One region of the Methylobacterium sp. CM6257 genome, then DNA from elsewhere that is predicted to be linked to it. Evidence: riboswitches for the same ligand, from Rfam matches in the RefSeq annotation. Region 1 holds a riboswitch; the other holds the start of a gene.
What was found. Region 1 has a riboswitch for cobalamin ahead of ACYCO6_RS24355 (CbtB domain-containing protein). Riboswitches for the same ligand answer to the same signal wherever they lie in the genome.
Positions count from the first base shown of each region.

Region 2: linked by a shared signal. The riboswitch ahead of ACYCO6_RS11450 (TonB-dependent receptor) and the one ahead of ACYCO6_RS24355 (CbtB domain-containing protein) in region 1 are both predicted to bind cobalamin.

Region 1 covers NZ_CM137735.1:5,008,809-5,018,800, forward strand. Annotated here, with positions in the region: gene ACYCO6_RS24320 (peptidyl-prolyl cis-trans isomerase) at 1-925, opposite strand, end outside; gene tpiA (triose-phosphate isomerase) at 1,113-1,874, shown strand; gene ACYCO6_RS24330 (nuclear transport factor 2 family protein) at 1,879-2,325, opposite strand; gene secG (preprotein translocase subunit SecG) at 2,585-3,001, shown strand; gene ACYCO6_RS24340 (CTP synthase) at 3,161-4,789, shown strand; gene ACYCO6_RS24345 (DNA polymerase III subunit chi) at 4,860-5,312, shown strand; gene ACYCO6_RS24350 (S10 family peptidase) at 5,315-6,907, shown strand; cobalamin riboswitch at 7,095-7,289, shown strand; gene ACYCO6_RS24355 (CbtB domain-containing protein) at 7,324-7,506, shown strand; gene ACYCO6_RS24360 (CbtA family protein) at 7,523-8,260, shown strand; gene ACYCO6_RS24365 (DUF1636 domain-containing protein) at 8,253-8,654, shown strand; gene cobW (cobalamin biosynthesis protein CobW) at 8,651-9,685, shown strand; gene cobN (cobaltochelatase subunit CobN) at 9,759-9,992, shown strand, end outside.
Region 2 covers NZ_CM137735.1:2,310,971-2,320,962, reverse strand. Annotated here, with positions in the region: gene ACYCO6_RS11460 (TonB-dependent receptor) at 1-1,084, shown strand, start outside; gene ACYCO6_RS11455 (PepSY domain-containing protein) at 1,241-2,701, opposite strand; gene ACYCO6_RS11450 (TonB-dependent receptor) at 2,695-4,878, opposite strand; cobalamin riboswitch at 5,156-5,351, opposite strand; gene ACYCO6_RS11445 (RluA family pseudouridine synthase) at 5,550-6,932, shown strand; gene ACYCO6_RS11440 (hypothetical protein) at 7,110-7,532, shown strand; gene ACYCO6_RS11435 (HAD-IA family hydrolase) at 7,529-8,194, shown strand; gene ACYCO6_RS11430 (ATP12 family chaperone protein) at 8,243-9,034, shown strand; gene ACYCO6_RS11425 (hypothetical protein) at 9,173-9,496, shown strand; gene ACYCO6_RS11420 (glutathione peroxidase) at 9,514-9,992, opposite strand, start outside.

The DNA of each region.
Region 1 (9,992 bases):
TGCCCCGCTCGGCGGCCACGGCCTCGAAGGTCTTGGAGCCGTCCTCGATGGCCTTGCGAGCCGCCTCGGCGGCGGCGGCATCGGGGAACACGATCTGCTGGATCGTGCGCTTCTCAGGCGCGCCGAAACGGTCCTTGTTCAGGGTGTAGGCGGCGCGCGCGTCGGCGTCGCTGATCGCGTCGGGCTTGGCCATCGATTCCGGATCCACCACCAGGAGATTGGCAGCCCGGAATTCCGGCGCGCGGAAGCCGGACTTGTTGGCCTCGTACCAGGTCTTCAGCTCCTCGTCGGTCGGATCCGGGATCTGGCCCGCCGTCGAGGGCGTCAGCATCAGGTAGGACGCCGCGCGTCGCTCGGTCGTGTAGCGATGGACCGCCTCGCGCAGCGCCACGGGCACGTGCAGGTCGGACGACACGGCCTCGGCGAGCTGCAGCCGGGCGATCACCGCGCGCTGCTCGCGCACGAACATCCCCTCGTTCAGGCCGGCCCGCTGAAGGGTCTGGTAGAACAGCTGCGGCTCGAACTGGCCCTGCTGGTTCTGGAAGCTCTTCTCCTCGTGAATCGCCTTGATCACGGAGGAATCCGGCACCGCGAGGCCGAGATCGTGAGTCTTCTGGTCCAGGGCGGCCTCGGTGATCAGCTGGGACATCACCTGCCGGTCGAGGCCAAGCATCCGCGCCTGATCGGGCGTGAGCGCGCGCTTCAGCTGCGCCTGATAGCGCTGCATCTGGTTCTGATAGGCCTGCCGAACCTGCTCGGTGGTGATCGGCGTGCTACCGACGGTCGCCACGTTGTTGCTGGCGCCGCCGCGGAAGAACTCCTCGACGCCGTAGATGCCGACACCGGCGATCAGAAGCGTGAAGACGACCGTCAAGACGATCTTACCGAGCCAGTGCTGGCTGGCGTTTCGAATGCCCTGGAGCATGGTCTGTGATCGAATACCTTCGGCGGCCGATCCGTCACCGGGCCGGCACCATCCCTGAGAGCCGACCGCGATAGACCATTCGCGTCCACAGGCAAAGGCTCGGCGGCTCCGACCCGTTTGCACGCCTAAGCTCGCTCTGGTAGGCCCCGGCAACGTCGAAACAGCCGCGGCGGAGTGAGGGCGGGGAATGACGCAGTCGGGGCGCAGGCCGCTGGTCGCCGGCAACTGGAAGATGAACGGCACGCGGGCGTCGATCCAGGTGGTCGAGGCGATTCGCGATCGCCTCTCGCCGGACCTCGCCTCCCGCATCGATGTCCTGATCTGCCCGCCCGCAACCCTGATCGGCTCCTGCGTGGCGGCGACCGCGGGCTCGCCCATCGCCATCGGCGGGCAGAACCTGCATGCCCGCCCGAACGGCGCCTTCACGGGCTCGATCTCGGCCGAGATGCTGGCCGACCTCGGGGCGAAATACGTGATCGTCGGCCATTCCGAGCGGCGCGCCTATCATCACGAGACCGACGACGGGGTCCACGCCAAGGCGCTGGGCGCCCGCCGCGCGGGCCTGTGCGGCATCATCTGTGTCGGTGAGACTATCGAGGAGCGCGAGCAGGGCCGCGCCCTCGACATCGTCCGCGCCCAGCTCGCCATCGGTCTGCCGAAGGGCGCCACGGCCGCCGACACGGTGATCGCCTACGAGCCGGTCTGGGCGATCGGTTCCGGCCGCACGCCGACCCCGCGCGACATCGCCGAGGTCCACGCCTCTCTTCGGGAGATGCTCGACAAGCTCGTGGGCGACGAGGCGCAGAAGATCCGCATCCTCTACGGCGGCTCGGTGAAGCCCGGGAACGCCCGCGAGCTTCTGTCCGTCGACAATGTCGACGGCGCCCTGGTCGGCGGCGCGAGCCTCGTGGCCGAGGATTTCCTGGGGATCTGCGCCGCCTACGTGTGAGCGCTCAGATCTTGAACGCCTGACGCGCAAGGAGCCGCCAGCGCCCGCCGTCCCGGTGCCAGACCTGCATCACGCCGATATGCACCGGCGACGTCTTGCCGTTCGAGGTGGTCTCGCCGGTGAAGATGTGGCGGGCGATGGCGTCGTCGCCCACGATCGAGACCGACCGGTCGGACAGGGTGATGCTCGGGAAGGTCGCGCGCTTGGTGGCGAGCGGCTCGATGAAGGCCGCCTTGTCCTGGACCAGCCCGCTGGAATGGCCGTAGCTCAGACCGTCGAGGGTCAGGGAATCCAGAGCCTGCCTGTCCCCAGAAAGCAGGGCCTGTGTCAGCGCATCGACCGCCTGCTCCACGGCGGCGGCGTCCGGACTGGCGGCGGTTCCGGGTCCCATCCGCAGCAGGATGGGCGTGGCGAGGGCAGCGGCCAGCGCTGCGCGGCGTGAGAACGGCATGGCTTCCTTCCCGAACGGGACGGCCGATTGGGTGAGCCGTCCCACGATCCGAGACAGAGCACAGGCCGGCGGCCCGTACGAGGGCTGAGGCAAACAGGCGAGACCGGATCATAAAGTTGGCGCCGGACCACGAGTGGTGTATGGCCGGCGCAGATTTGCGGCCGTTGCCCGGGGCACCGGCCGCCGCGCGCCCTCGCCGATTCCCGGGATCGGCCTTCCGGGATCGACGCGCGAACCTGAAGACGTTTTCGGAACACCGATGCAGACCGTCCTGATCGTCGTCCACCTCATCATCGTGCTCGCGCTGATCGGCGTCGTGCTGCTCCAGCGCTCGGAGGGCGGTCTCGGGCTCGGCGGCGGAGGCAGCGGCGGCGTCGCCGGCTTCATGACCGGCCGGGGCCAGGCCAACGCCCTGACGCGCGCCACCGCGATCCTGGCGGCCCTGTTCTTCGCCACCAGCATGCTGCTCGCGGTGCTCTCGCATCGGTCGCAGGCGCCGAAATCGATCCTCGACACCGGTGCACCGCAGACCTCCGGTCAGCCGGCCAAGCAGCCGACCGGTGCCGACAACCTGCTCGACACGCTGCGCCAGCAGCAGGATCGGGCGCCTGCCACCGCACCGGCTCAGCCCGTCCCGGCCCAGCCGGCGGTTCCGGACGCGCCGCAGTCGCGCTGACGGCGCGCGCCGTCCACGGCGCAGCGCCTTCTACCATCCCCGACGGACCGGCCGCCCGGCCGTTCCGCTTCCCATGCGTCGCGCGATCCCCAGGCCCTACACGGGCCGGGGCAATCGTCGTTTGGCAAACGTCAGCACCTTCTTTATGGACCGAGGCCCATGACGCGGTACGTTTTCATCACCGGCGGCGTGGTTTCCTCACTCGGCAAGGGGCTCGCCTCGGCGGCTCTCGCGGCGGTGCTTCAGGCCCGCGGTTACCGGGTCCGGATGCGCAAGCTCGACCCCTATCTCAACGTCGACCCGGGCACGATGAGCCCGACCCAGCACGGCGAGGTCTTCGTCACGGACGACGGCGCCGAGACGGACCTCGACCTCGGCCATTACGAGCGCTTCACCGGCGTTCCGGCGAGCCGCGCCGACAACATCACGACGGGCCGGATCTACCAAGACATCATCGCCAAGGAGCGTCGGGGCGACTACCTCGGCGCCACCATCCAGGTGATCCCGCACGTCACCAACGCGATCAAGGACTTCGTCCTCGAGGGCAACGAGTCGTTCGACTTCGTGCTCGTCGAGATCGGCGGCACGGTGGGCGACATCGAGGGGCTGCCCTTCTTCGAGGCGATCCGCCAGCTCGGCCAGGAGCTGCCCCGCGGCACCTGCTGCTACGTGCACCTGACGCTGCTGCCCTACATTCCGTCCGCGGGCGAGCTGAAGACCAAGCCGACGCAGCACTCCGTGAAGGAGCTGCGCTCCATCGGCATCCAGCCCGACATCCTGCTGTGCCGCTGCGACCGGCCGATCCCCGTCGAGGAGCGTCGCAAGCTGGCGCTGTTCTGCAACGTGCGTGAGAGCGCCGTGATCGAGGCCCTCGACGTCGCCTCGATCTACGAGGTGCCCCTCTCCTACCGAACCGCCGGCCTCGATCGGGAGGTGCTCGGCCATTTCGGTCTGGAGCATGGCGAGGAGCCGGATCTCGGGCGCTGGCAGACGATCGCCGAGCGGGTGCGCAACCCCGAGGGCGAGGTCTCCATCGCCATCGTGGGCAAGTACACGGGGCTGAAGGACGCCTACAAATCGCTGATCGAGGCCCTGACCCATGGCGGCATCAGCCACCGGGTGAAGGTCAATCTCGAATGGATCGAGGCGGAGGTGTTTGAGCGCGAGGACCCGGCGCCGTTCCTCGAGGGTCTCAACGGCATCCTGGTGCCGGGTGGGTTCGGTCAGCGCGGCGCCGAGGGCAAGATCCGCGCGGCCCGCTACGCCCGCGAGAAGCGCATCCCCTATCTCGGCATCTGCTTCGGTATGCAGATGGCGGTCATCGAGGCCGCCCGCTCCCTTGCCGGCATGCCGGAGGCCAACTCGACGGAGTTTGGTGACACGTCCGAGCCCGTTGTCGGCCTGCTGACGGAATGGCTGCGAGGCAACGAGCTGGAGCGGCGCGCGGTGGCGGGCGACCTCGGCGGCACCATGCGACTCGGCGCCTACGAGGCGAAGCTCGACCCCGAGTCGAAGATCGCCAAGATCTACGGATCCGACCGGATCTCCGAGCGCCACCGCCACCGCTACGAGGTCAACATGGCCTATCGCGAGCGGCTGGAGGCCAAGGGCCTGCGCTTCTCCGGTGTCTCGCCGGACGGGCTCTTGCCCGAGACGGTCGAGCATGTCGGGCACCCGTGGTTCATCGGCGTGCAGTTCCATCCGGAACTGAAGTCGCGCCCCTTCGAGCCGCATCCGCTGTTCAAGGGATTCGTCGGCGCGGCGATCGAGCAGAGCCGGCTGGTCTGAGGGCGTGGTCTGAGCCGCGGCGGCGCGCCGCTCCTCGCGTCGCGGTCCGGGACCCTATATTCCCGGTGCCGTGACCGAGATCCTCTTCTACCACATGCAGCGTCAGCCCCTGGAGAAGGTGCTGCCGAACCTCGTCGAGCGCTCCCTCGACCGGGGCTGGCAGGCCGCGATCCAGGCCGCCACCGAGGAGCGGCTACAGGCGCTCGACGATCACCTCTGGACCTATACCGACGACAGCTTCCTACCGCACGGCACCGACCGTGAGCCCGATGCGGCGAGCCAGCCCGTGGTTCTGACGCTCCGGGACGTGAACCCCAATGCGGCCTCGATCCGCTTCCTGGTCGAGGGAGCAGACCTGCCTCCGGATGCCGGCCAGTACGAGCGGATCTGCATTCTGTTCGACGGGACCGATCAGGACGCCCTGCTCCGCGCGCGCGAGCAGTGGCGCCAAGCCAAGGAGGCGGGTCACGCCTTGGCCTACTGGCAGCAGGACGATTCAGGTCGGTGGAACAAGAAGGCTTGACCGTGGCCCTCAGCAAACGTCTCGCACGTGTGGCCCTCGCGGCAACCCTCCTGCTGGGAGGGTCCGTGCCCGTCAGTGCGCAGGACGCGCCGCACGGCAATGCCGACTCGGAAGCCCGGCAGGCGCCGCGTGGCCCGGAGGGCCGAAAGCTGCCGCCCGACTCCACGACGCGGCACAGTCTGACGTTCCCGAGCGGCAAGACCCTCGACTTCACCGCCACGGCCGGCGCCCTCCCCTTGGTGGACGAGGCCGGGAAGCTGCAGGCCGAGATCGCCTACGTGGCCTACACGGTGGCACCCGAGGCCGGCCGTGAGCGCCCCGTCACCTTTGCGGTGAACGGCGGCCCCGGCGCGTCTTCGGCCTATCTGAACATCGGGGCCATCGGCCCCTGGCGGCTGCCCGTCGGTGGGGACAGCATCAGCCCGTCGCAGCCGGTGGCGCTCACGCCCAATGACGGTACCTGGCTCCACTTCACCGACCTCGTCTTCATCGATCCGGTGGGCACGGGCTACAGCCGCGCGGCGGACGGAAACGGCAAGACGTACTGGAATATCGATACCGACGCGTCGACGCTGGCGGCGGCCATCGCTCGCTACCTCCGGGTCAACGACCGGATGGCGAGCCCGAAATTCTACGTCGGCGAGAGCTATGGCGGATTCCGCGGGCCCCTGATCGCCGAGAAGCTGCAGCAGGAGATCGGCGTCGGCCTCTCCGGGATGGTGCTGCTCTCGCCGGTACTGGATTTCGGCTGGCTTGAGACGCCGCGCACCAATCCGTGGGGGTACGTGCTGAAGCTGCCCTCGCTTGCGGCGAGCGCGCTGGAACGGGCAGGCACCGTGCCGACGCCGGCGCTGCTGGGGGATGCCGAGGCTTACGCGTCCGGTGCCTATCTGGCGGATCTGCTCAAGGGACCGGGCGACGCGGCGGCGGTGGCGCGGATGACCGAGAAGGTGGCACCCCTCGTCGGGCTCGATGTCGCCCTCGTGCGCGCCCAGGCCGCGCGCCTTTCTACCCGCAGCGTCCAGCGCGAGATCGACCGTTCGGAAGGCCGCGTCACCAGCGCCTACGACACCGGCATCACCGGCTGGGATCCGAACCCGGATGCCGCACAGTCGAGCTTCGACGATCCCCAGCTGACGGCGCTTCAGGCACCCCTGACCAGCGCGATGATCGACCTCTACGCGCGCACACTGAAGTGGCCGGTGCCCAATATGCGCTACGAGCTGCTGAACAGCGCGGTGAACCGCGGCTGGAGCTGGGGCTCGGGCCGTCAGGCACCCGAATCACTCTCGAACCTCAAGAACGTGCTGGCTCTGGACGGGCGCCTGCGGGTCATGGTGGCGCACGGCTTCACCGACCTCGTGACGCCCTACTACGCCTCGAAGCTCCTGCTGGCGCAGGTCCCCGCCTATGGGGCGAATCGCCTAAACCTCGCGGTCTATCCGGGTGGCCACATGTTCTATACGCGGCCGGATTCCCGGGCGGCGTTCAGGACGGATGTCGAGCGGCTGTTCACGGAGGCCCTGAAGGCGCGCGACGCCGGCCCCGCACCGGCAGCCGGGGCGCCGGCCGAGCATCTCAAGGAGACACCCTGAGGGCACCGGCGGGATAAGGGCGGGAGCAGGTCTCTCGACGTGCAATGTTGCGGAGTACGTCTTACAGGAGCTGTCCAACCAAACCCCTCATCCCGAGGTGCTTGCGCAGTGCGCAAGCCTCGAAGAAGGCCTCCAGCCGGCCGTGAAATCCCTGCAGGCTCTCCGTTGTGCGCAAGCCGGCATGCGTCTACAACGGCCGCGTGACGGTGCCCCGGCCACGGGGTGAAAAGGGAATGCGGTGAGGGGCGCAAGCCTCGAATCCGCGGCTGCCCCCGCAACTGTGAGCGGCAAGCGCCTGCCAGACGGCCACCGGAGCGTTCCGGGAAGGCGGCAGGCGCGCCGAGCCGCGAGCCAGGAGACCTGCCGTCACGACAGAATCCCGCAATGCCGCCGGTGGGGCGGCTGGAGACACGTTGATGACCACCTCGACCCTCGCCCTCGTCGCCGCCGGCACCCGTTCCGCCGAGCGCCCCCTCGCAGTCGCGCTCGCAGCCTTCCTGGGCCTCGGCCTGCTGTTCATGGCGGGCTTCTCGCCGGCGATCGCGCTGCACAACGCGGCGCACGACTTCCGCCACACCCAGAACTTCCCCTGTCACTGACGCCCTCGACTCAGGGATGATCATCCGGCTTTTGTCGGCGGCGCTGGCCGCCGGCTTCCTCGCGGCTGCGGTCGTGACAGGCCTCGAGCTGACGCTCACCTCCCCGCTGATCCTGGCCGCCGAGCGCTACGAGCATCAGGAACCGACGCATCAGGCTGAGCAGAGGCTGCCGATCGTCCTGGCCCATGCCGGACACGATCACGCCGCGCCCGAGGCTGCACCGGAATGGCAACCGGGCGAGGGTCTGCCGCGGATGGCCTTCACGGCCTTGGCGACCCTGGTGGGCGGCGTCGGCTATGCACTGCTGCTCGGCGCCGTGATGCTCGCCTGCGGGCGCGATCCGACCCCGCAGCTCGGGCTCGCCTTCGCGGTGGCGGGTTTTGCCAGCGTCGCTCTGGCACCGGGCCTCGGCCTCCCGCCGCAATTGCCCGGCAGCGAGGCCGCGCCGCTGGCGGCCCGTCAGGCGTGGTGGGTCGTGACCGCAGCGGCAACCGGGATGGGGCTCTACCTGATCGGAATCCGCCGCTCGCTGATCGCCATACTGGGCGGCCTCATCCTGATCATCGCGCCGCACTTGGCCGGAGCGCCACAGGCGCCAGCGGGGGCCTCCGAACTTCCGGCCGCGCTCGCCGCACAGTTCGCGGCCCGCTCGCTGGCGATCAGTTTCGTGTTCTGGATGCTGATCGGACAGGGATTCGGCTGGGCGTGGCAGGCCTTTGCGCGCGAGACGTCCCGAGGGCCGGCCCGTGCCTGAAACCGTCCTCTACGTCTGCACCACCTGCCGGCGCGCGGGCGACGACCCCGACGGGCCTCGCGCCGGAGCGCGGCTCCTCGACGCGCTGCGGGCCCGGAGCGCGGACGCGCCCGGGCTGCGGATCGAGCCGGTGGAATGCCTGTCCGTGTGCAAGCGACCCTGCACCGTGGCGGTCGCGTCCCCGGACCGCTGGACCTACGTGTACGGCGACATGGATCCGGCCGCCTCGGCCGAGACCATCCTGAGCGGGCTTGCGGCCTATGCAGTGACGCCCGACGGCGTCGTGCCCTGGCGCGAGCGCCCGGCCGCATTCCGCACCGGCGTGATCGCGCGGATTCCCCCTTTTCCCGAACCCCGCCCGCTCCCCGCCGGCACCCTGGAGGCCGCGGAATGACCCTCGTGAACAAGATCCCCTGCACCATCGTCACCGGCTTCCTCGGGGCCGGCAAGACGACGCTGGTCCGGCACGTGGTGGAGAACGCCAAGGGTCGCCGCCTCGCCATCCTGGTGAACGAGTTCGGCGATGTCGGCTTCGACAAGTCGTTCCTGGCCGCCTGCGGTATCGAGGGCTGCACCGAGGAGGCGATCGTCGAGCTGCCAAACGGCTGCATCTGCTGCACGGTGGCGGACGATTTCGTGCCGGCGCTGGAGACCCTGCTCGGCCGCGCCGAGCCGCCGGAGCACATCCTGATCGAGACCTCCGGCCTCGCCCTGCCCAAGCCCCTGGTTCAGGCGTTCCAGTGGCCGGCGATCCGCTCCCGGGTGACCGTGGACGGCGTGGTCGCGGTGGTCGACGGGCCGGCGGTAGCCACGGGCGCCTTCGCGGAGGATCCGGAGGCGCTGGCAGCGCAGCGGGCAGCGGACCAGTCGGTCGATCACGACAACCCGCTGGAAGAGGTGTTCGAGGACCAGCTGCTCTGCGCCGATCTCGTGGTGCTCAACAAGGCCGACCTGATCGACGCCGCGACCCGCGCCCGGGTCCGCGCCGAGGTGGAAGACCATCTGCCCCGGGCCGTGAAGGTGGTGGAGACCGAGAACGGTGCCATCGACCCGCTCGTTTTGCTGGGTCTCGGCGCCGCCGCTGAGGACGACCTCGCCTCCCGCCCCTCGCACCACGGCGAGGGTGAGGATCACGACCACGATGACTTCGAGACCGTTGCGCTGCCGGTCCGCCCGGCCGCGACGGCCGGCGATCTCGCTGCCCGCGTCGAGAAGGCGGCCGAGGCCGAGGGTGTCCTGCGCATCAAGGGCTTCGCCGAGGTCGAAGGCAAGCCGATGCGCCTCGTGGTGCAGGGTGTCGGCCGGCGCGTGACCCACCATTTCGACCGACCCTGGCGGACGGGCGAGAGCCGCGACGGCAAGCTCGTGGTGATCGGCCTGAAGGGTTTCGATCAGCGCGCGGTCGCCGCGGCCCTCGCGGGATGAAGGCGGCCGCGCGCGTCCTCTCGGCCGGCGGCGGCTCGACCGCGCGCCGGCCCACGGTCTGAGGATCGCCGCGATGCATCTGGTGCGCATCGATGCCGTCTCCCTCGACGAGGGCGAGGCGGCCGTGGATCTCGGGCAGGATCCCGGCGACCTCGTCGTGCTCTCGTTCACGGACAGCGATCTCGCCGGCATCGGGCAGGCGCAGGCCGCGGAGCCGGGCCTCCCGAGCCTGCGGCTCGCCAAGCTCGCGAAGCTCCGGCATCCGCTCTCGGTAGACCTCTATGTCGAGCGCGTGGTGGCGCGGGCG
Region 2 (9,992 bases), 2.7 Mb from region 1:
CCCGGTGTTCACCGCGTTCGGCAAGCTCACCGGCGCTTTGGGTATCCAGTCCGACCGGCGCGTGATCAACACGCAGCTCGAATCGTTCCTGCCCAAGACCGAGTCCCGCGCCAACGCGGTCTACCTGTTCGAGGAACTCGAGCTTCGTCCCGGCACGCGGCTCCAGGCGGCCGGGCGCTACGAGGTCGACCGTCTGTCGAGCACGGCGGCCCAGTTCCCGGCCGACTACGTGCCGGTCGATGGCCAGGAACCGGTCCAGTACGCGCTGACCCGGCGCTTCGTCCCGAAGAGCGCCAGCATCGGTGCCCTGCAGGACCTGCCCTACGGCTTCGTGGCGAGCCTCACCGGGTCCTATGTCGAGCGCGGGCCCACCGGCTACGAGCTGTTCTCGCAGGGGCCGCACGACGCCACCGCGACCTTCGAGATCGGCAATCCGGACCTCAAGAAGGAGCGCGCCCGCACGGTGGAGGTCAGCATCCGGCGGGCCGAGGGGCCGCTGCGTCTGGACGCCACAGGCTACTACACGCGCTACACGGGCTTCATCTACCGCAACTACACGGGGCTGACCTGCGACGATGACTTCGCCTCCTGCGGCACCGGCACCGACAACCGGCAGGTCGTCTACCAGCAGCAGAACGCCACCTTCTACGGTACCGAGATCATCGGCCAGTACGACCTCGTCCCGGTGGGTAATGGCTTTGCCGGAATCGAAGGCCAGTTCGATTTCGTCCGCGCCAAGTTCGACGACGGCACCAACGTGCCGCGCATCCCACCCTACCGGCTCGGCGGCGGCATCTATCTGAGGGCGGATGGCTGGTTCGCCCGGATGAACCTGCTCCACGCCTTCAGCCACGAAGCGACTGCGGTCTTCGAGACGCCGACCCCCGGCTACGAAGACCTGCGCGCCGAGGTGAGCTACACCAAGGCGATCGATCCGGCGATGTACGGGGCGAGCGAGATCACCCTCGGCCTCCAGGGCCGCAACCTGCTCAATGCCGACATCCGCAACTCGACCTCGTTCAAGAAGGACGAGATCCTGCTGCCCGGGCGGAACGTGCGGCTGTTCCTGACGGCGCGGTTCTGAGCGTCGATTTCCATCACGCTCCACCGTCCTCGCGAGCGCAGCGAAGCGATCCGGTGGCGCCCTCTTTGGCGTGTCGCGCGACCCTGGATCGCTTCGCTGCCCCCGTGATGACGGGGGTATGATTCCTCCCATCGACAACCGAGCCTCGTAGGAGCCCTATAACGACAGGGTTCGGCGCAGCCTGCGCCAGCCCGCGACGAGGCCCGTCGCGGCGATCCCCGCCGCCAGGAAGTTCAGCACCCATTGGGCCGCGTCGTGCAGGGGGCGTCTGCCGGTCAGCCCCGGCAGGTCGAGGCGGTGCGCGGCATCGAACAGCCAGCGGTTGATCCGGCCTGACCGGTCCAGGCGCTGGAGGACGGTTCCGTCCCGAGGGTCGACGTGGAGCCAGGTGCCGGCCGGATCGTCGAAGCGCAGGCGCAGGACCGGCAGCGGGCGTGGATCGGTTCCGTGCGGATACCAATAGGTGTCGAAGGCCGTCAGCTGCTCCACGGCGCGCTGGGTGCCCCCGGGCACGGCTCGGCCGGCGGCCTTCGCGACGGTGTCGGCGTCCAGCGCGACCCCGTCCGCCGCGCGGCGGGTCCGCGCACCGGCCGGGGCGTCGGCGACGATCCACCAAGCGCCGCCGATAGCGGCGAAACGCAGCGCCCGGGTCCCGGGCTCGGCGAAGCCCCGCAGGGCTCCGGCGTCGAGCCCGAGGGCCGGGGGCGTTCCGGCATAGGCGGCGCGGAGGTCGGCGGGCGCGGCGTTGGACGCAAACCAGCGGTTCGGGTTCATCGAGATCCAGCCGCTGAGGATGAAGCTGCACAACCCGAGTCCGCCCGCGAGGCCGAACAGGTGGTGCCAGCGGGCGAGCCCGCGATAGGGCGTCACCGCCCCGTGCGCGTAGCGGCGCCGGAGGCGCAGGCGCCAGATGCCGATCGCGAGGCCGCTCATCGCGCCCAGGGCGGCGAAGCCCGACAGCCAGAGCAGGACGCTCCGCCACAGCTCGGCCCGGGCGCGCAAAGGCGTCAGATAGATCCAGTGCGGCACCGAACCGAGCCAGTTCCAGGCCCGCTCGAACCGCGTCGTGTCGAGAGCGATCTCTCCGGTGACCCGCGAGACGTAGAGTTCTGTTCCGGCCGGGTCGCCGAGGACGACCTTAAGGAAGGGACGAAGCGGATCGTAGCGGGCCGTGACCGTCCACTGGTCCCGCTCCAGCGGCTTCACGCGCGCTCCTGGCCGATCCCCGGCCGCGAGGCGCAGCGCCTCCGCCGGACCCACCGGAGCGAGTCGCGCGCCGGTCCGCGCCGAGACGGTCACCCGCGTCCCGTCGCGGCCGGCGATGCGGTAGACCGGCTCGCCGCCGCGCATCTCCAGCCCGAAGCCGGCCGGCGTTTCGGGCAGCCCGCCTGCCGCCAGGGCCCGATCCGGCGAGACCGTGACCTGCTCCCAGGCGATCGGGCTGAGGCGTGCGAGGCGCTCGGCGTCGGTGAGCGCCGGGAACGGCACGTAGAGCATCACCAGGCCGGAGCCGATCCACAGGGCGAAGAACAGCCCCGCGGCGATGCCGGACCAGCGGTGGAACAGGAGCAGCCAGCGCCGGCCGGTCTTGCCGAGCCGACGCGCCGACCTCACCACGTCACCGTGTATGCGACCTCGACCGAGCGCGGGCGCCCGAGCAGCCAGTTGGTGCCGACCCCGTTCACGGCGTTGCCGCTGATCGCGTAGACCTTGTCGAACAGGTTGTAGACCCGCAGCGAGAGCCGGGACTCCGCCGTGACCTGATGGTCGAGCACGAGGTTGACCAGAGTGTAGGCCGGACGCCGCGCCGTGTTGCCGAAGTCGCTGTAGACCTGGCCGACGTTCTGGAGCCCGACCCGCGCGGTCCAGTCGCGCGCGAACTCCCAGGTCAGCCAGAGATTGGCCACGCGCTCGGGCACGTCGATCGGCTGGTTGCCGGCATACGAGACCGTGGCGCCGTTCACCGTCTGATCGAATTTGTCGTACTGCGCGTGCAGGAGCGCGAGGTTGCCGTCCAGGCGCCAGCCCGGGGCGAAATGCCAGCCCAGCGCCAGCTCGAATCCCTGCGACGATTGCTGTCCGACCTGCGTCGAGCGGGTCGGCTGGCCCGGCACGGCCGAGATCAGGTTGTCCTTGACGATGCGGTAGCCCGCGATGGTCCATTCCAGGGCGCCGTCGAAGGCCAGTCCCTTGGCGCCGACCTCGACCTGCGTGCCGGTGGCGAGCTGGAATCCCGCCAGCGACTGCGACAGCGTGATCAGGCTGTTCACCGGGTCGGTGGCGAAGCTGTACTGAGCGTAGAGCGCGCTGTCCGGCGTCGGGTTGTAGACGAGGCCGAACCGATAGCCGAGCGCCCGGTAGGTCTTCTCGAAGCGCGATCCGGTCTGCAGGTCCTCCCGGTGGAGCGTCGGCACGTCGAGGCGCACGCCCGTGAGAAACGACAGCCTGTCCGTCAGGATCACCCGGTCCTCGGCGAAGACCGAGGCCTGGCTCGTCTGGGTGGCGTAGGCCGGGCGCGCCCGCCCGGTCTGCGGGAAGGACCCCGGATCGTAGCCGACGAGCGGCACGCTGGTGGTCTGGTCGAAGTAGAAGTTGTTGGTGTGCCGGAAGTCGATGTGGTTGACGTCGAACCCGGCCACGAACTGGTTGGCGAACCCGAAGAGATCGCCCCGGACCGTCGCGTCGAGCCGGTCCCCGACCTGCTCCTGGCTGTGATAGATCTCGAGGTAGTCGCCCCGGTCCACCAGCCCGGTGCCGCGGTTGTAGGAATACTGCTCGACGTCGAGCCAGTGGCGCCGGCTGGTCAGCCGGTAGGCGGTGTTGCGCAAAGTGATGTCGGCGGAGGGTGACCATTCGGCCTTGAGCTGGGTCCAGTTGTCGGCCCAGGTGATCTTCGCGTCGCGGACGTTGTAGTTGTTGAACCGGATCAGGTCCGGGATCCGCCCCTCGACCAGCGGCGTGCCCCAGTAGCGGGCCGGCTCCTGGTAGCCGAGGTCGTGGCTGAGCGTGACGGCGAGATCCGGGCTCGGCTGGAACAGCAAGGCGGCCGAGACCGCGAGGTTGCGGAAATCGCCCTCCGGCCGGATCCAGCCGTCGGCGCGGTTGCCGCTGACGTTGAGGCGGTACGCGAGGGTGTCGCCGAACTCCGCCTGGCCGAGCGCGCCGCCGGAATCGAGGGCGAGCCGCGCGACGCCGTCGGTGCCCACCACGGCGCGCGCGGCGTTGATCGGCACGAAGACTGGCTTCTTCGGGATCACATTGATGACGCCGCCGATGGCACCGTCGCCGTAGAGCACCGAAGAGGGCCCGCGCAGCACCTCGATCCGCTCGACGTTCCAGGTGTCGAACGGGAAGGTGACGGTGTTGGCGCCCACGTAGAAGCGCGTGCCGTCGTAGAGCTGCTGGATCGAGTTCGGGCCGGCGAAGCCGCGGGACGTGAACGCGCCGTTGCCGTTGCCGGGCGCCGCGATCGTGGCGATGCCGGTGGCGTCCTGCGTCACGGCCTCGGCGATCGTGTCCTGGCCGCGCAGCCGGGCGGTCTCGCCCGACACGATGTCGAGGCTCGCCGGCGTCTCCAGGGGCGTCAGGCCGATCCGGCTCGCTGTGCGATCGCGGGTGCGCAGGTTGAGGCCGCTCGGGATGGCGCGGTTCGGATCGCCCCCCTCTCCCTCAACCGAGAGCTGATCCAGTGTGACGGCTTCCTGCGCGGCGGCCGGACTCCCGAGGAGTGCGAGGAGCACGCCGCAGAGCGGCGCGGGTCCGCCGGATTGTGGGCGGATGGTCGATGGTGACATGGCAGAGGAGGTCCATGCGCGGCGCAGGCCGGCCGACTCGTCCTACAAGCAGTGTAATAACATTACAATTGCTGAGGCGCGTCGAAGGCTCGTCGGCCGCAGGCGCATGGATACGCGTCGTGGCTGCGGAGGCGATCGATACGGTGAGGACGGGCATCGGGAGCGGTGTCGCGGGCGCGCTTGCTGTGGCACGTCACCGCGAACGAGGCCTCGCCGACCGCGCTGGCGCACGGGCGTCTCGACACCCGCCAGGACAACCCCGCCCAGCGCGTTTCGCGTGTGACCACGGCTGACGGCAGGTCTCCTGGCTCGCGGGTCGCCGCCCTCGCACCGTCTTCCCGGGTCCTCGACCCAGTGACGTGGTGGTGAAGGGCTCGCCGCTTACAGTTGCGGGGACAGCCGCGGCCTCGGGGCGAGCCCCTCACCGCGTTCCCTTTTGATCCCCGAGGGGAACCGTCGCCGACAGGCTTGGCCGTATCTGGGACCCGCGTCAACCGCCGCCAGCCGGCTGTCCCGCTGTCGGAGCGCCGGACGCCTGCGGGGCACGTGCCTTTGCCGCTGCGCGCGGGCGATGCTACAGCCGGGCAACCCCATCGGTCCGGACATCCGCGACGCCGCGGCCCCTACGCCCGGACGCTCCGTTCGAATCGGGGACGGGTCCCGGCGGAATCATGACGACACGACCTCCCAGAAGCGGCGGCCCGAAGGGGCGCAAGCCTCAGGCCGGCAAGCACCAAGCCGGCAAGTTCCACGCCGAGGGACGCGCCAGCACCGGCCCGCGCACCAGCGCCCGCGACGCCGCCGAGCGCGCCGCCCGCAACCGCGGCGACGATGCCGGCGCGCGCGACCCCTGGGGCGCGCAGGCGCCCGCCGTGCCGGCCCGGGCGCCGAAGGCCCGTGCGGCCGCGGAAGGGACGCAGGCCCGCCGCGCGGCGCCCGCCGGACGCGGCGCACCGGGGGCCAAGCCCGGGTCGAGGCCCGCGGCGACGCGGCCGGTGGCGCCCGCCCCGGGCCCGACCCGGCGCGAGCAGCGCGCCGCGGCCTCCGCGACCCTCGCCTCCGGCGTGCAGACCCTGACGGTCGAGCCGGATGAGGCCGGCATGCGGATCGACCGGTTCCTCACCGCCCGCTTCCCGCTCCTGCCCTTCACCCGGGTGCAGAGCATCGTCCGTAAGGGCGAACTGCGGGTCGACGGCAAGCGCGCCAAGCCCAACGACCGGCTGGAGCCGGGCATGAGCGTGCGCGTGCCGCCGCTGCGCCTCGACCAGCCCTCCGAACGGCCGCGCAACGCCGCGCGCGAGCAGGACGATGCCGAATTCCTGCGCTCGCTGATCCTCTACGAGGACGCGGACATGATGATCCTCAACAAGCCCTTCGGCCTTGCGGTCCAGGGCGGGTCGGGGACGGTCCGGCACGTCGACGGGCTGCTCGCGGCGCTCACCGGCCCGGACGGGCAGAAGCCCCGCCTCGTCCACCGGCTCGACAAGGACACGGCGGGCTGCCTCATCGTCGCCAAGACCCGGCTCGCTGCCGCGACACTCGCCAAGAGCTTCCGCTCTCGGGCGGCGCGCAAGATCTACTGGGCGCTCACGGCGGGCGTGCCGCGGGTGCGCCAGGGCCGCGTCTCGACCTATCTCGCCAAGGAGGAGCCCACCGATGCCGACGCGCGCATGCGCGTGGCCAAGCACGGCGACGAGGGCGCGAGCCACGCGCTGACCTACTACGCGATGGTCGATCAGGCCGCCCAGAAGCTGTCCTGGCTGTCGTTCAAGCCGGTGACCGGCCGCACGCACCAGCTGCGCGCCCATGCGGCCCATATCGGCCACCCGATCGTCGGCGACCCGAAATACTTCTCGGTGGAGAACTGGGAGCTGCCGGGTGGCATCCAGAATCGCCTGCACCTGCTCGCGCGGCGGATTGTCATCCCGCACCCGCGGACCGGCAAGCCCGTGGACGTCAGCGCGCCGCTGCCGCCCCATATGGCCCAGAGCTGGAACCTCCTGGGCTTCGATGCCGCCCGCTACGACCCGATCGTCGAGGCGCCCGAGAGCTGAGCCGATGGGAGCCTGCGCGCGAACGCCGCGCCGCAGCATGCCCGGCGGAGCACGGTTCATGAGCCGGGTGTCTCGTGGGCCGCATACCTTGGCAACCGGATGCCCCGCCTCATATGCTGCGGCGCGCCCCGCCGATCCGCCGCGGGGCCGTTTCCCGGCGGTTCGAGACCCTGACGCATGAAGCTCGCGATGCTGGCCTGCCTCGCCGCCCTGTGCCTCGCTGCGCCGGTCGCACGCGCCGCGCCGGGCGAGCAGGCCAAGTCGGCCCCGCCGGCGAGCGCGCCTCCGTCGGCTGAGGCGCCGCGTCCGGCCGGGTCGCCCGCTGAGCCGGCCGCGGTCGCGCAGCCTGCTCCGCGCCCGACCGGGAGCGCCCGTGCCGAGCGCCGGCGGCGCTCCTACGCCGCCTGCAACCGCGCCTCGCATCAGCGCGGCCTGCGCGGCGGCAAGCGCCGGCGCTTCCTGATCCGCTGCCGCCTCGGCTACGAGCGCACCCGCGTCCCGCCGGCGCAACCGTCCGCGGCCGGGCCGGAATCAGTGCCGAACCCCAGCGCTCCCACGCACCAGCTCCCCGGACGACCGCCGGCCCGCAGCGGACGATGAAGCTCGTCGTGTTCGACGTCGACGGCACGCTCGTCGACAGCCAGCATCTGATCGTCGCGGCCCAGGGGCTCGCCTTCGCGGAGAACGGTCTGCCGGCCCCCGGACGGCGGGAAGCCCTGTCGGTGGTGGGGCTCTCGCTGCCGCAGGCCTTCCGGCGCCTCGTGGGCGAGGACGGCCCGATCGTGGAACTCTCGGAGAGCTACAAGCAGGCTTACAACCGGCTGCGCCTCGACCCCGCCTACGAGGAACCCCTGTTCCCGGGGATGGCCGATCTGTTGGCCAAGCTGCACGCCCGCGACGATGTGCTGCTCGGCCTCGCCACAGGAAAATCCCGGCGCGGCGTCGACCGCCTGATCGCGCATCATGGTTGGGCGGAGTGGTTCGCCACCACCCAGAGCGCCGATGACGCGCCGTCCAAGCCCGATCCGACCATGCTGCGGCAGGCCATGGTCGAGGCGGGCTGCAAGCCCGACGCGACCGTGATGGTTGGTGACACCACCTTCGACATCGCCATGGCGGTGTCCGCCGGTGCTGCATCCGTGGGGGTCGCCTGGGGCTACCATCCGCCCGAAGCCCTCTACGGAGCCGGGGCCGTGACGGTGGTACCGAGCGCAGGCGCGCTGGAGGGCCTGCTCCTCGACGGTGTGGAGACGGCGGTCTGACGCCCCGGAAGGCTCGCGCGCGAGCCCGAGAACGCCTATCTCGCATCCATGAGCGATGAGACGACAGACTGGCTCGGCGAACCGGGCGGTGACGAGCGACCCGATCCGGTGCGGGCAGCCCGCGATCATGCCAAGCCTGCCCTCCCCCGGCGGTTCTACACGGAGTCCGGATTCTCAGAGGATGCGGACGGGTTCCGGCTGACCCTCGATGGACGTCCGGCCAACACGCCGGGCCGCAACCCGCTGCGCCTGCCCAGCCAGGCGCTGGCCGAGAAGGTTGCGGCCGAATGGGCGGCCCAGGACACCCTGATTGACCCGGCAGGGATGCCTCTGACCCGCCTCGCGAACACGGCCATCGACGGCGTCGCACCCCGGCACGCAGCGGTCGCGGCCGACCTCTGCGCCTATGCCGGCACGGACCTCCTGGCCTACCGGGCGGGAGACCCGGAGCGGCTGGTGGCGGCGCAGGGAGCGGCCTGGGATCCGATCCTCGACTGGGCGCGGGATGAACTCGGCGCCCGGGTGATTCTCAGCGAGGGCGTCATGCATGTGGAGCAGCCGCCCGACACCGTGCGGGCGCTCTCGGATGCGGTGACGGCGGTGGCCGATCCGTTCCATCTGGCGGGCCTGCACACGCTGACGTCGCTCACCGGCTCCCTGCTGATCGCCCTGGCCGTGCTCCGCGGGCGTCTCACGCCGGCCGAAGCCTGGGCGGCGGCCCATGTCGACGAGACCTATCAGGCCGAGGTCTGGGGCCGGGATGCCGAGGCCGAGGCGCGCCTCGAGGCCCGCCGCGCGGAATTCGAGGCGGCCGCCGACCTCGTCGGTGCCCGGCGCTGAGCGAGAAGCGCGCGCGCGGGTCGATTGCGCAGATGCACTTGCGCAACAATCCCGGACTCGGTGCGTAAGGGCGCTGCGGCCGGCTGACTCCGGGCGGAGAGTGCATTACGGTCTCGTCTCGCTGTGTTCGAGTCGACGATGCGTACCGATCAGGCCGTTCAATGTAGGTTCGAAGATGAGCTGACCGCGCTTATGGCGCGTAAGCAATCTTCGGAAGACGGATGGTCCCGCTGCGCACTGTTCGATGCGGTGTCGGACCTCGAGTGCAGGGCTCTCATCGGCGGTGCGTCAGACCTGACCTTGCGGAAGATTGCGGAAATCCGCTTCCTCGCCGGCATCCTGCGCGAGGCCGTTCGGCCCTTCCCGATTGCGCCTCTGCGGACGGTTCTGAGAGTGCGCCAACGCGTGGATGCGCGCAGCAGCATCCGTGCACCGACGGAGGCGGATCTCGGCTTCGTCTGAGGTCGGGGGCGCCGGGCCTATCCTTTCGCGGCCAGGGCGGACCGGATCTTCGCCTCCAGGGCGGCGGGCTTGGTCGCGGGCGCGAACCGTCCGACGACGCGACCGTCGCGGCCGACGAGGAATTTGGTGAAGTTCCACTTCACCGCCCGCGTGCCGAACAGGCCGGGCTTGGTCCGGGTGAGATGCTCGAACAGCGGCTCGGCTTCGGACCCGTTGACGGCGATCTTGGCGAGCACCGGGAAGCTGACGGCGTACCGCAGGGAGCAGAAGCGCTCGATCTCGTCGGCGTCGCCCGGTTCCTGCGCGCCGAACTGGTTGCAGGGGAAGCCCAGGACCGTGAGGCCCGCATCCCGATGGCGGCGCCAGAGCGCCTCCAGCCCTTCGTATTGTGGGGTGAAGCCGCAGCGTGAGGCCGTGTTGACGACGAGCAGCACCCGGCCACGATGCTGCGCGAGCGGGTACGGGCTCCCATCGGCCGATCGGACAGTGAAATCGT